DNA from 2 places in the Priestia sp. YIM B13491 genome. Region 1 is predicted to be linked to the other one. Evidence: riboswitches for the same ligand, from Rfam matches in the RefSeq annotation. Region 1 holds a riboswitch; the other holds the start of a gene.
What was found. A riboswitch is a leader RNA that binds a small molecule or an ion and turns the genes downstream of it on or off. The one in region 1 is predicted to bind S-adenosylmethionine.
Positions count from the first base shown of each region.

Region 2: another riboswitch for S-adenosylmethionine. It lies ahead of ACFX4E_RS06750 (trans-sulfuration enzyme family protein); the one in region 1 lies ahead of ACFX4E_RS07355 (bifunctional homocysteine S-methyltransferase/methylenetetrahydrofolate reductase).

Region 1 covers NZ_JBHZOR010000002.1:224,735-230,081, forward strand. Annotated here, with positions in the region: gene ribE (riboflavin synthase) at 1-621, opposite strand, end outside; FMN riboswitch at 900-1,050, opposite strand; gene ACFX4E_RS07350 (YkvI family membrane protein) at 1,158-2,192, opposite strand; SAM riboswitch class I at 2,537-2,643, shown strand; gene ACFX4E_RS07355 (bifunctional homocysteine S-methyltransferase/methylenetetrahydrofolate reductase) at 2,751-4,589, shown strand; gene metH (methionine synthase) at 4,590-5,347, shown strand, end outside.
Region 2 covers NZ_JBHZOR010000002.1:110,094-115,440, reverse strand. Annotated here, with positions in the region: gene ACFX4E_RS06765 (CotH kinase family protein) at 1-456, shown strand, start outside; gene ACFX4E_RS06760 (spore coat protein) at 686-1,741, shown strand; gene ACFX4E_RS06755 (hypothetical protein) at 1,811-2,473, shown strand; SAM riboswitch class I at 2,642-2,759, shown strand; gene ACFX4E_RS06750 (trans-sulfuration enzyme family protein) at 2,831-3,976, shown strand; gene ACFX4E_RS06745 (trans-sulfuration enzyme family protein) at 3,960-5,141, shown strand; gene ACFX4E_RS06740 (hypothetical protein) at 5,179-5,347, opposite strand, start outside.

The DNA of each region.
Region 1 (5,347 bases):
GTTACCTGAACGATTCGAGGCGCCAGGAGTTGACTTATTTGTCATCATCTGATGCATATATTTAGCTAACATATCGCATTCAATATTCACTTTGTCTCCTCGCTGTTTGTCTCCTACGACTGTGTGAAGCACCGTATGGGGAATAAGAGAAATAGTAAATGATTGGTTGCTGACATCAAAAATAGTAAGACTTGTTCCGTCTACGGAAACAGATCCTTTTAACATCATAAATTCACGAAGTTCAGGATCGACTTGAATTTCATAATAAAAGGCATTTCCTTTGCGTGTTTTGCTTACAATGGTTCCAATTCCATCAACGTGTCCGCTAACGAAATGCCCTCCAAACCGGCCATTTGCAGCCATCGCCCGCTCTAAGTTAACACGTGATCCAACGGTTAGAAGCTGAAGGGTACTTGCTTTAATCGTCTCCGGCATGACATCGACCGTAAATTCATTTTGAGAGTAAGCCGTTACGGTTAAACACACGCCGTTAACTGAAATACTGTCCCCTAAGTTCACATCTTCTAACACGGTCTTCGCATCAATCGTAAGAACAATTGCTTCTGTGGCCTTTTGAATACGTTTTATTTTTCCAATTTCTTCAATGATACCCGTGAACATTTTCTTCACCTGCCTTGGCGCTATTCCAACTTCTTATACCGTTTTGAAATAGCAGCTGCTTTTTTTTCATATTTATCTTTCCCCCAACCACTGAAAATAAAAAAGCCCCTTGAACAAATGTCCAAAGGGTCGGCTGAGCTGAATCAGTTTTATCTATGCAAAATTCCGCTAATTGTATACGAAATAAACAGTTATATTTTGTGTATAAAAACAAGGGTAGCTTTAAAAAAGGCAAGCGTGTCCCTTATTAATTCAACACAAAAAAACAACTGTGCTTCCTGATCCTTCTCCCATCCAGACTTTTACTGTCGGCTCTAGATTTTAACTAGATCCACCGCTAACATACATCGTATGAAAACGGGTCACGGGCTTAAAAGCATACGCTTTATCACCGCCGGTTGGGACTTACACCCGACCCCGAAGGATAATATATTCGACTGCTAGAGTCTTATTTGTTTTACATTATAGCAAAGTAAAATCGACTTGTCACATCATTTAACTTCGTTTTTTCACATCTATTCTTTAAAATCCAGCTTTTAGCTTATTTTTTCTTTTTTAATACATAGCATCCATACAAAAGCTAGTCCAATATAGCCAAATATCGGATACAAAAACTCAAGAAGCTGGGCATATCCGAATTGCCCAATAATAAAGCAAGCCAAGATAATAAATGCAAAAGCTTGTTTGTCATTCAGGGGAAGAAATGACTGAATCTGCTTAGCGATTCCAAATACATTTCCAATCAATGTAGTAAAAATCTCGCCTAACACAACTACCGTAAATAAAACATTCACCCACGCTGAGATATTTTTAACAACGGCACTCATCGGAATATCAAGTTGAAATGAATAAGGCAAATTGGAAAGGGCAAGATGAGTAGAAACAAGCATAAACGTAAGTACACATCCTCCTATTACGGCCCCTTTTTTAATCACGCTCCTATCTTTCACGGAGCTTCCTAATGGAACTAAAACAGCCTGAGCCAAAGCTAGATTTAGGGAAATATATAAAAAGGGACTAACCGCCCACTTCCACTGCGTGACGAGCGTTAAATCCGGCTTCGTTTGAATCAGTGAGAAATAGCTGATATTTGGCACAAAGATGATAAAAGCAAATGAAAGCATCATCGGCACAACAAGAGAATTAACCATTAAAATACCGTTAATTCCTTTGGCGATAAATATATAAGTTAAAACAATTGTAAAAATCATCCCAACAGGAGGCCATAGCCCGAACTGTTCTTTTCCTATTGCTCCCGTACTCGCTAGCATGACTGAAGTTACTCCAAATAAAATGACAATCATTACACCGTTTACCGCTTTTCCAAGCACATCACCAAATAAATATGTATTAAGCTGCTGATAAGAAGAAGCCCCAATTGCGTGCGAAAGCAGCATCATTTTCGAACCTAGCCAAATAAAAAACAAGCCGCTGACCAAAATCCCGACCATTCCAAGTTCCCCGTACTGTGTAAAAAATTGAACGATTTCCTTGCCTGTTGCAAAACCGGCTCCTACAACAGTGCCTACATACGTAGCAGCAACCTGCAGCGTGAGTTTCCACCTTTTCATGCCCATCACCCTTCTACCCTTCATAGTTCACTATATGTAGAAACGGTAAAAAAAAGACGAGCCTTTTTACGTGTAAATCTACGCATATCCCAGCGCTTGTGCCTTTTCGTTTATTTTTTATTTTTCATTTTCTTTTTGTATTTTTCACAAAAAACTCCTTAACCCCTAACATAACAGTCATTTCCAAACAAAATATACGGATATTTTCCCTTTAGCTTTTAAATTTTCCTCAATATTTGCTGGAAATTCACAATTTACTGTTGTATAATTTCTAAAAATCAGATAAATTATTAAATAAGTATTCTTTCTATTTAAAAAAATATGTTTCAATTATATACAATTGATTCTTATCATGAGAGGTGGAGGGACTGGCCCTTTGAAACCTCAGCAACCAGTCGTTAGAGACATGGTGCTAAATCCAGCAAGCAATTTATTGCTTGGAAGATAAGAAGGCGAAAAAAGTCTTCTTCTTAAGAAGACTTTTTCTATTTTATCGGCATATTGCATAAAACGAATCACTCGTGAAATAGAAGCGGAACAATTTAAGGAGGTTTTGACATGGGGTTACTTGAAGATTTAAAGTCTAAAATTTTAATTGGGGATGGTGCCACTGGTACCCTCCTTTACTCACACGGTATTGACAGCTGTTTTGAAGAACTAAACATCACCAAACCAGAAGAGGTTTCTCGTATTCACAGAGCCTATGTAGAAGCTGGTGCAAACGTTATTCAAACAAATACGTACGCTGCTAATTATCAAAAACTTGCCCGTTATGGATTAGAAGATTCAGTCAAAGACATCAATGTTGCTGGTGTAAAATTAGCGAAACAAGCTGCAAAAGATCAGGCTTACGTGGTTGGTACACTCGGCGGAATTCGTTCTTTCCAAAAAAACGCTATTAGTTTAGAAGAAGTTAAGCGAAGCATTCGTGAACAAATGTTTTGGCTTTTAAATGAAGGCGTGGATGGACTTTTGTTTGAAACATACTATGATTTCGAAGAATTAAAAACCGTTCTTACACTTGCAAGAAAAGAAACGGATAAGCCTATTATTACCCACGTTTCCCTGCATGATATTGGCGTACTGCAAGATGGGCGTCCTTTAGCAGATGCATTAAAAGAATTAGAAGACTTAGGAGCAGATGTTGTCGGGCTAAACTGCCGTTTAGGTCCTTACCATATGATTCAGTCTCTTGAAGAAGTACCGCTTCCTGATCGTGCTTTCTTATCTGCTTACCCTAATGCCAGCCTTCCTGCGTATGTGGAAGGAAAGCTGGAGTATGAAACGAATGAAGACTACTTTGTAGAAAGCGCACGTTTATTCCGCGAACAAGGGGTTCGCTTAATTGGAGGATGCTGCGGTACAACACCAGCTCACGTACGCGCTATGTCATCTGCCTTAAAAGACCTGCCTCCGATTACAAGTAAAGTCGTTAAAATGAGACCAGCCGTTACGGTTCAAGAGCGTGAGCAGCAGGATAAACCTCATATGCATGAAATTGTGAAGAAGCGCCGCTCGGTTATCGTCGAGCTAGATCCGCCTAAACAGCTGGGTCCGACGAAATTTTTAGAAGGAGCAAAAGCACTCGATAAAGTCGGCGTAGATGCTATTACATTAGCTGATAATTCTCTTGCCTCACCTCGCATCAGCAACTTGGCAATGGCAACACTGATGCAGCAAGAAACAAAAGCACGACCGCTTATTCATATTACCTGTCGCGATCGAAATTTAATTGGACTTCAATCTCATTTAATGGGACTTCATACGCTAGGAATGAATCAAGTGCTTGCAATTACCGGTGATCCGTCAAAAGTTGGCGATTTCCCTGGCGCCACTTCGGTCTACGATTTATCTTCATTTGACTTGATTAGTTTAATCGCTCAATTTAATGAAGGACTATCTTATTCGGGTAAACCACTTGGTCAAAAAACCAATTTTTCCATCGCAGCTGCCTTTAACCCAAACGTGCGTCACTTAGACCGAGCCGTTCAGCGTTTGGAAAAGAAAATCGACTGCGGGGCTCACTATTTCATTACTCAGCCTCTCTATTCAACTAAGCAAATTGAAGAGGTATATGAAGCAACCAAACATTTAACAACACCGGTATACATCGGGATCATGCCGTTAACAAGCGCGAGAAATGCTCGATTTATTCACCATGAAGTACCTGGAATTAAATTATCAGAAGATATTCTAGAACGCATGGACGCAACGGGAAATGACCGAATTCGCGGTGAAGTCGAAGGTCTTGCGATTGCAAAAAACTTAATTGATACAGCATATGAGCTTTTTGACGGTATTTACTTAATTACGCCGTTTATGCGCTATGAAATGACCGAAATTCTAACACGCTATATTCATGACAAGCAACTTGTTACATCAGAAAGGAAGATATAAATGAGCTCACTTATCGAACAACAACTAAAGAAGCGAATACTCGTCATCGATGGAGCAATGGGAACGATGATTCAAGATGCTGATTTAACCGCTGAAGATTTTGGCGGCGAAGAATATGAAGGCTGCAACGAATATTTGACTCGAACAGCGCCTCATGTGATTCAGCGCATTCATGAAGAGTACTTTGCAGCAGGTGCTGACATCATTGAAACCAATACGTTTGGCTCAACATCTACCGTACTTGATGAATACGATTTAGGTCACTTGGCGTATGAATTGAATATCGAAGCTGTGAAGCTTGCTTGTGCAGCCCGCGATAAATATTCAACTCCCGAATGGCCTAGGTTCGTAGCTGGAGCTATCGGTCCTACGACTAAAACACTCTCTGTTACCGGCGGTATTACATTCCTTGAGCTAGTCGAAACGTACGAAGAGCAAGCTCGAGGTTTGTTAGACGGCGGCGTTGACTTGCTTTTAGTCGAAACCTGTCAAGACATGCTGAACGTAAAAGCCGCATTTCTAGGCATTACAGCGGCGTTTGAAAAACTCAAAACCGAAGTTCCTATTATGATTTCAGGAACAATTGAGCCGATGGGAACAACTCTCGCTGGTCAAGATATCGAATCTTTTTACTTATCACTGGAACACATGAAGCCTCTTTCAGTCGGACTTAACTGCGCGACAGGCCCTGAATTTATGACGGATCATATTCGCTCTCTTTCAGACCTAGCCACTTCAGCAGTTAGCTGTTATCCAAA
Region 2 (5,347 bases), 110 kb from region 1:
GACCGCTACTTATCTTGGTTAGTCGGTATTATTTGTATGCAGAATTACGACGGTTTTGTCCATAACTATGCCCTCTATCTAAATCATGAAAGCGGTCGCTTTGAACTGATTCCATGGGATTATGATGCAACTTGGGGAAGAGATGTAAATGGGAAAGTAATGGAAGGAGACTATGTCCGCGCACAAGGATTTAATACGCTTACAGCTCGCTTACTGGCGGTAAATAGCATTAAAAAGCGATATATTCAAAAAATGAACAATGTTCTAAATAATCAATTTACAATAGAATGCATGAAACCAATCATTTATCAACTGCATGAGTATATTGCTCCTTATGTATTAAAAGATCCTTACGTAAAAGATAACTTGGAGCAATTTTATAAAGAACCCGAATTTATGCTGTCTTTTATAAAAGAACGAACAGCGTATATTGAAAATAACCTTTTGACTCTTTAAAAAGAGATAGATTTATAGGCACTTTATAGGCAACAGTGGATTTTGCTAATAATAGGCAAATGCAGGAAATCAATAGCTGTACATGATACGTATATATACAGTATGAATGACCAATAAGGATAACTAATAAGGAGGAAAAACAATGAGTAACTATTACTATGGCCAAGAACAAGGGCAAAATCAAAACCCGCGCCAAAAATCAAGCCAAAAACGCAGCCGAAATATACAAATGCCTGATAAAGGCTATTCTTCTCACTTCAAACCCCTAAAAGGAAGAGTGGTGACCGTTTATCGTGGAGGACCTGAATCTAAAACAGGTTATTTGGTTGACGTGCAATCAGATTATTTAATCTTAGCAGTGGAAAGCAACAATAACAATAATAACAATGATGGTGAAAATAACAACCAAAACAATCAAAACAACCAAAATAATAATCAACAAGAATATACACTTGTATATTATCACTTAGCGCATGTAAAAAGTATAACTGAAGATACTATGTCAAATTCGGCACAAACGTTTACTGGAATTAGCGCAGAATTAGAATTATATCGAGGAAAAACTTTTGCTACAACTTTATCATTAATGAAAACTAAATATGTGCAGGTTAACCAAGGTGGACCTGAGAAAAAAGCAGGTCAGCTTCTTGATGTCTTAGGTTCATTTGAATCTGCTTATATAGTATTACTCACAGAGGACGACGGTGTCATCTATATTAATACTGAACACGTTAAGAGTGTGAGTGAATATCAAAACAACAATGGAGATCAAGCTAGTCAATCTGCAAATGAACTCGTAGTGAGCCAAGAACCAGAATATATGAAATCCAAAAGCTTTAACGATCTTTTTGCCCACCTTTCTCATAAATGGGTATCAATCAATAATGGAGGACCTGAAGCTGTAGAGGGCGTGTTAGTACAAAGCCGAAATGGTACATTTACACTTGTGCAGAATAATCAAGTATTACGCTTACAGCCAAGACACGTTAAAACCATTTGTGTAGGAGCAAAAGGGGCTTTTAAGCAAAACGATAACAATCAAAATAATGAAGAAACAGAAGAAAATGGAGAGACTGAAGCTGCAAAGTCTACAGAAGAGCGTACAGGAAGCCGTACGGGAGAACGTACAGGACGCCGCACGGGTGGACGCACAGACGATCGTTCTCGAGGACGCCGCTCGGGAGGACGCACAGGTGATCGCTCCGGAAGACGCCGTACGGGTTCACGCTCTTCAACACCGGCTGAGAAAGTTATTAAAACGAAAAATTATCGTTGGAAAGCATGATGAAATGGAACATAAAAGGTGCTTATAAAGCACCTTTTCTATCATATGGGAAAAAGGAGGAGAATGAGTATGAGTATGAATCATTATATCAATAAAATTGTGGAGTTAGATATTTCAGGTAAAACGACATTTGTTGGCAGACTTATTGATCTTGGATTAGATATTATGGTTTTGTATAATGGACATGATTATTTGTATATTCCTCTTTTACACATGCATGGTTTGCGGGAAGTATCTGAAGAAGACTATACGGTTTTACGTGAAATAGAAGAGAATTTAATAGAAGAAAGTCAGCGGATTTCTTATCGTAATATTTTACAGCAGGCAAAAGGGAAATTTATTGAAATTTATGTAACAGGAGGGAAATCATTGCATGGCTATATCACAAGCGTGCTGAATGATTATCTTGTGTTTTATTCTCCAGTGTATAAAAATGTCTTTGTTTCTCTGCATCATTTGAAATGGCTCACTCCTTACAGCAATGAGTTAACCCCTTATTCTTTAAGTGACAAAGAGCTCCCAGTAAGGCCCGCCTCTGCACCTTTTGTCAGAAACTTTGAAGAGCAGCTTAAAAAATATGAAAATCAACTGGTCGTATTAGATTTAGGGGATCAATCAGAAAAAATTGGCGTACTTAAAGAAGTTTCTAATAATATTGTTGAACTAATTACGGCAAATGGAGAAAGTATGTATTGGAAGTTAGCTCACGTAAAATCTGTACATTTGCCTTAGAAAAAGAGACCTCGCTTTCGTCTCTTTTTTTTTATGTGCTTATCAGGACAGGTATATTGAATAAACAAATGAGATGATTTAAATTTTTTAGAAAATTATGTTGACAATAAAGAAAATCTTTATTAAAGTTATTAACAACAAACGTTAACCACCAACAATTATATAGAACTCTTATCAAGAGTGGCGGAGGGACTGGCCCTGCGATGCCCGGCAACCATCAAATGAAACATTCATTTGAACGGTGCTAATTCCTGTGGAACATCAGTATTGTTCTAACAGATGAGAGAAATCGTGTATAAACGAACACTCTTCCATCTGTGAAGAGTGTTTTTTATTTTGAGTTAAGGAGAGAAATAGATGAAAATTGAAACTTTATTAGTTCGTTCAGGAGTAGGTCGTGATCCTTCAACAGGTTCTATTACAACACCCATTTACCAAGCATCAACATTTGCTCATCCTGCTTTAGGGCAAAGTACAGGATTTGACTATGCACGTACGGCAAACCCTACTCGTACAGCATTGGAAGAAGCAATTGCTGCTTTGGAAAAAGGAGAAGTAGGAGTAGCATTCGCTTCAGGAATGGCAGGTGTAATGGCAGTTTTAGCACTATTTAAAAACGGAGATCATTTAATTGTATCAGAGGATTTATACGGAGGAACGTACCGAGTACTAAATGAAATTTTTTCAGAGCAAGGAATTACTGTTTCGTACGTCAACACAGCCCATCTCGAGCAAGTAAAAGATGCGCTTCGTCCCAACACAAAAGCTTTATTTATTGAAACACCTACGAATCCAATGATGCACGTGACTGATTTGCCAGAAGCAATTTCGTTAGCTAAACAGCATGATTTGCTTACTATCGTTGACAATACCTTCATGTCCCCTTATTATCAGCGTCCTTTAGAGCTTGGAGCAGATATTGTGATACATAGTGCAAGCAAATACATTGGGGGTCATAATGATGTAGTTGCTGGTCTTGTAGTGGCTCGATGTAGAAGCTTAGGAGAGAAAATTCGTTTTTATCAAAATGCAGCTGGGGCAATCTTAGGTCCACAGGATAGCTGGCTGTTATTACGCGGTGTTAAAACGCTAGCGCTTCGTATGGAAAAGCATAATGAAAACGCACTGAAAATTGCAAATTGGCTTACTGCTCATGATCTCGTGGAAAAAGTGTATTACCCTGGTCTTGAAACACATCCAGGCTATGAAATCATGAAGAAACAAGCAACTGGATTTGGAGGCATGATTTCTTTTGCTGTCTCACACCCTGACATCGTGTCAGTACTTTTAGAAAATGTCAAAGTTATTACATTTGCAGAAAGCTTAGGAGGCGTGGAAAGTTTAATGACATTCCCAGCTCGTCAAACACATGCTGATATTCCGGAAGAAATTCGAAATCGTGTCGGAGTAACAAACTGTTTACTGCGATTATCAGTTGGAATTGAGCACGCAGATGATTTAATTAAAGATTTGAAGGAGGCATTTGATGCATACCAACAATAATAAACATAGATTTGGTACGAACTTAATTCATGCAAATACAGGAATTGACGGTCATTTTGGAGCGGTTAACGTACCTATTTATCAGGTATCTACATTTAACCAAGAAGATGAGACGAACAACGGCCGCTATGACTATTCTCGTTCAGGAAATCCAACTCGTGAGGCTTTAGAAAACACCATTGCTCAGCTAGAAAATGGATACGCTGGTTTTGCTTTTTCATCAGGTATGGCTGCTATCTCATCGGTGTTATCTATTTTTGAATCGGGGGATGAAATTTTAGTTTCACATGATACGTACGGCGGGACATATCGTGTATTAACACGATTATTTTCAAAGTTTGGTATCAAAACAACTTTTGTTGATACAACGAAGGTTGAGAAAGTTGAAGAAGCTATCACAAAGGATACGAAGGCTATTTATATCGAAAGCCCTTCAAATCCATTTTTACAGGTAACGGATATTAAAGCAGTAGCAAGTTTGGCGAAGGAGCGCAATCTCCTTACAATTGTGGATAACACGTTTTTAACACCTTATCTACAGCAGCCGATTGACCTTGGTGTAAACATTGTGATTCATAGTGCTACAAAATATATCAGCGGTCACAGTGACGTCATTGGCGGTTTAGTTGTAGTAAGCGATGAAAAGCTAGCAGAAGAAGTAAAGTTTGTACAAAATGCTTTTGGTGCTATCTTGGGACCGCAGGATTGTTTTTTACTGCTTCGAGGAATTAAGACATTAAAAGTTCGTTTAGATCAGCAGTTAAAAACAGCGCTGCAGTTTGCAAAGTGGCTTGAAGAACAATCTCTAGTAAGCCATGTATATTATCCAGGCTTAAAAAGTCATCCAGACCACAAACTGATTTCAGAACAAGCAAATGGATACGGAGCTATGATTTCTTTCCAAGTACAGGATGAAAAGGTAGCACGACATATTTTACAAGGAGTAAAATTGGCTTCAATTGGCGTTAGTCTAGGTGCAGTTGAATCCATTTTAACGCATCCTGCAACAATGTCTCATGCAAGTATCCCAAAAGAAGTGCGTGAAGAAAAAGGAATTACTGATTCACTTCTTCGTCTTTCAGTAGGGTTAGAGGAATTCGAAGATTTAAAGCAAGACTTTAAGGCGGTTTTTCAAAGCTTAGAAGAAAAAGCGTTAATTAAATAAAGAAAAGGACTTCCATCAAGGAAGTCCTTTTTTATCGTTATATACAGCTATCTAAAAGGTTTGTGTATAGGGACGCAAGCGCAACTTTTTCATCAGAGGAAAGACTGCTGTTTAGAATTCTTTTTATGCCAAGGTGATATTTTACATACGGTGTTTGCCGGACGCGTGGATGAGTCATTTCATCTTTTAAATCTTTCATAATGGTT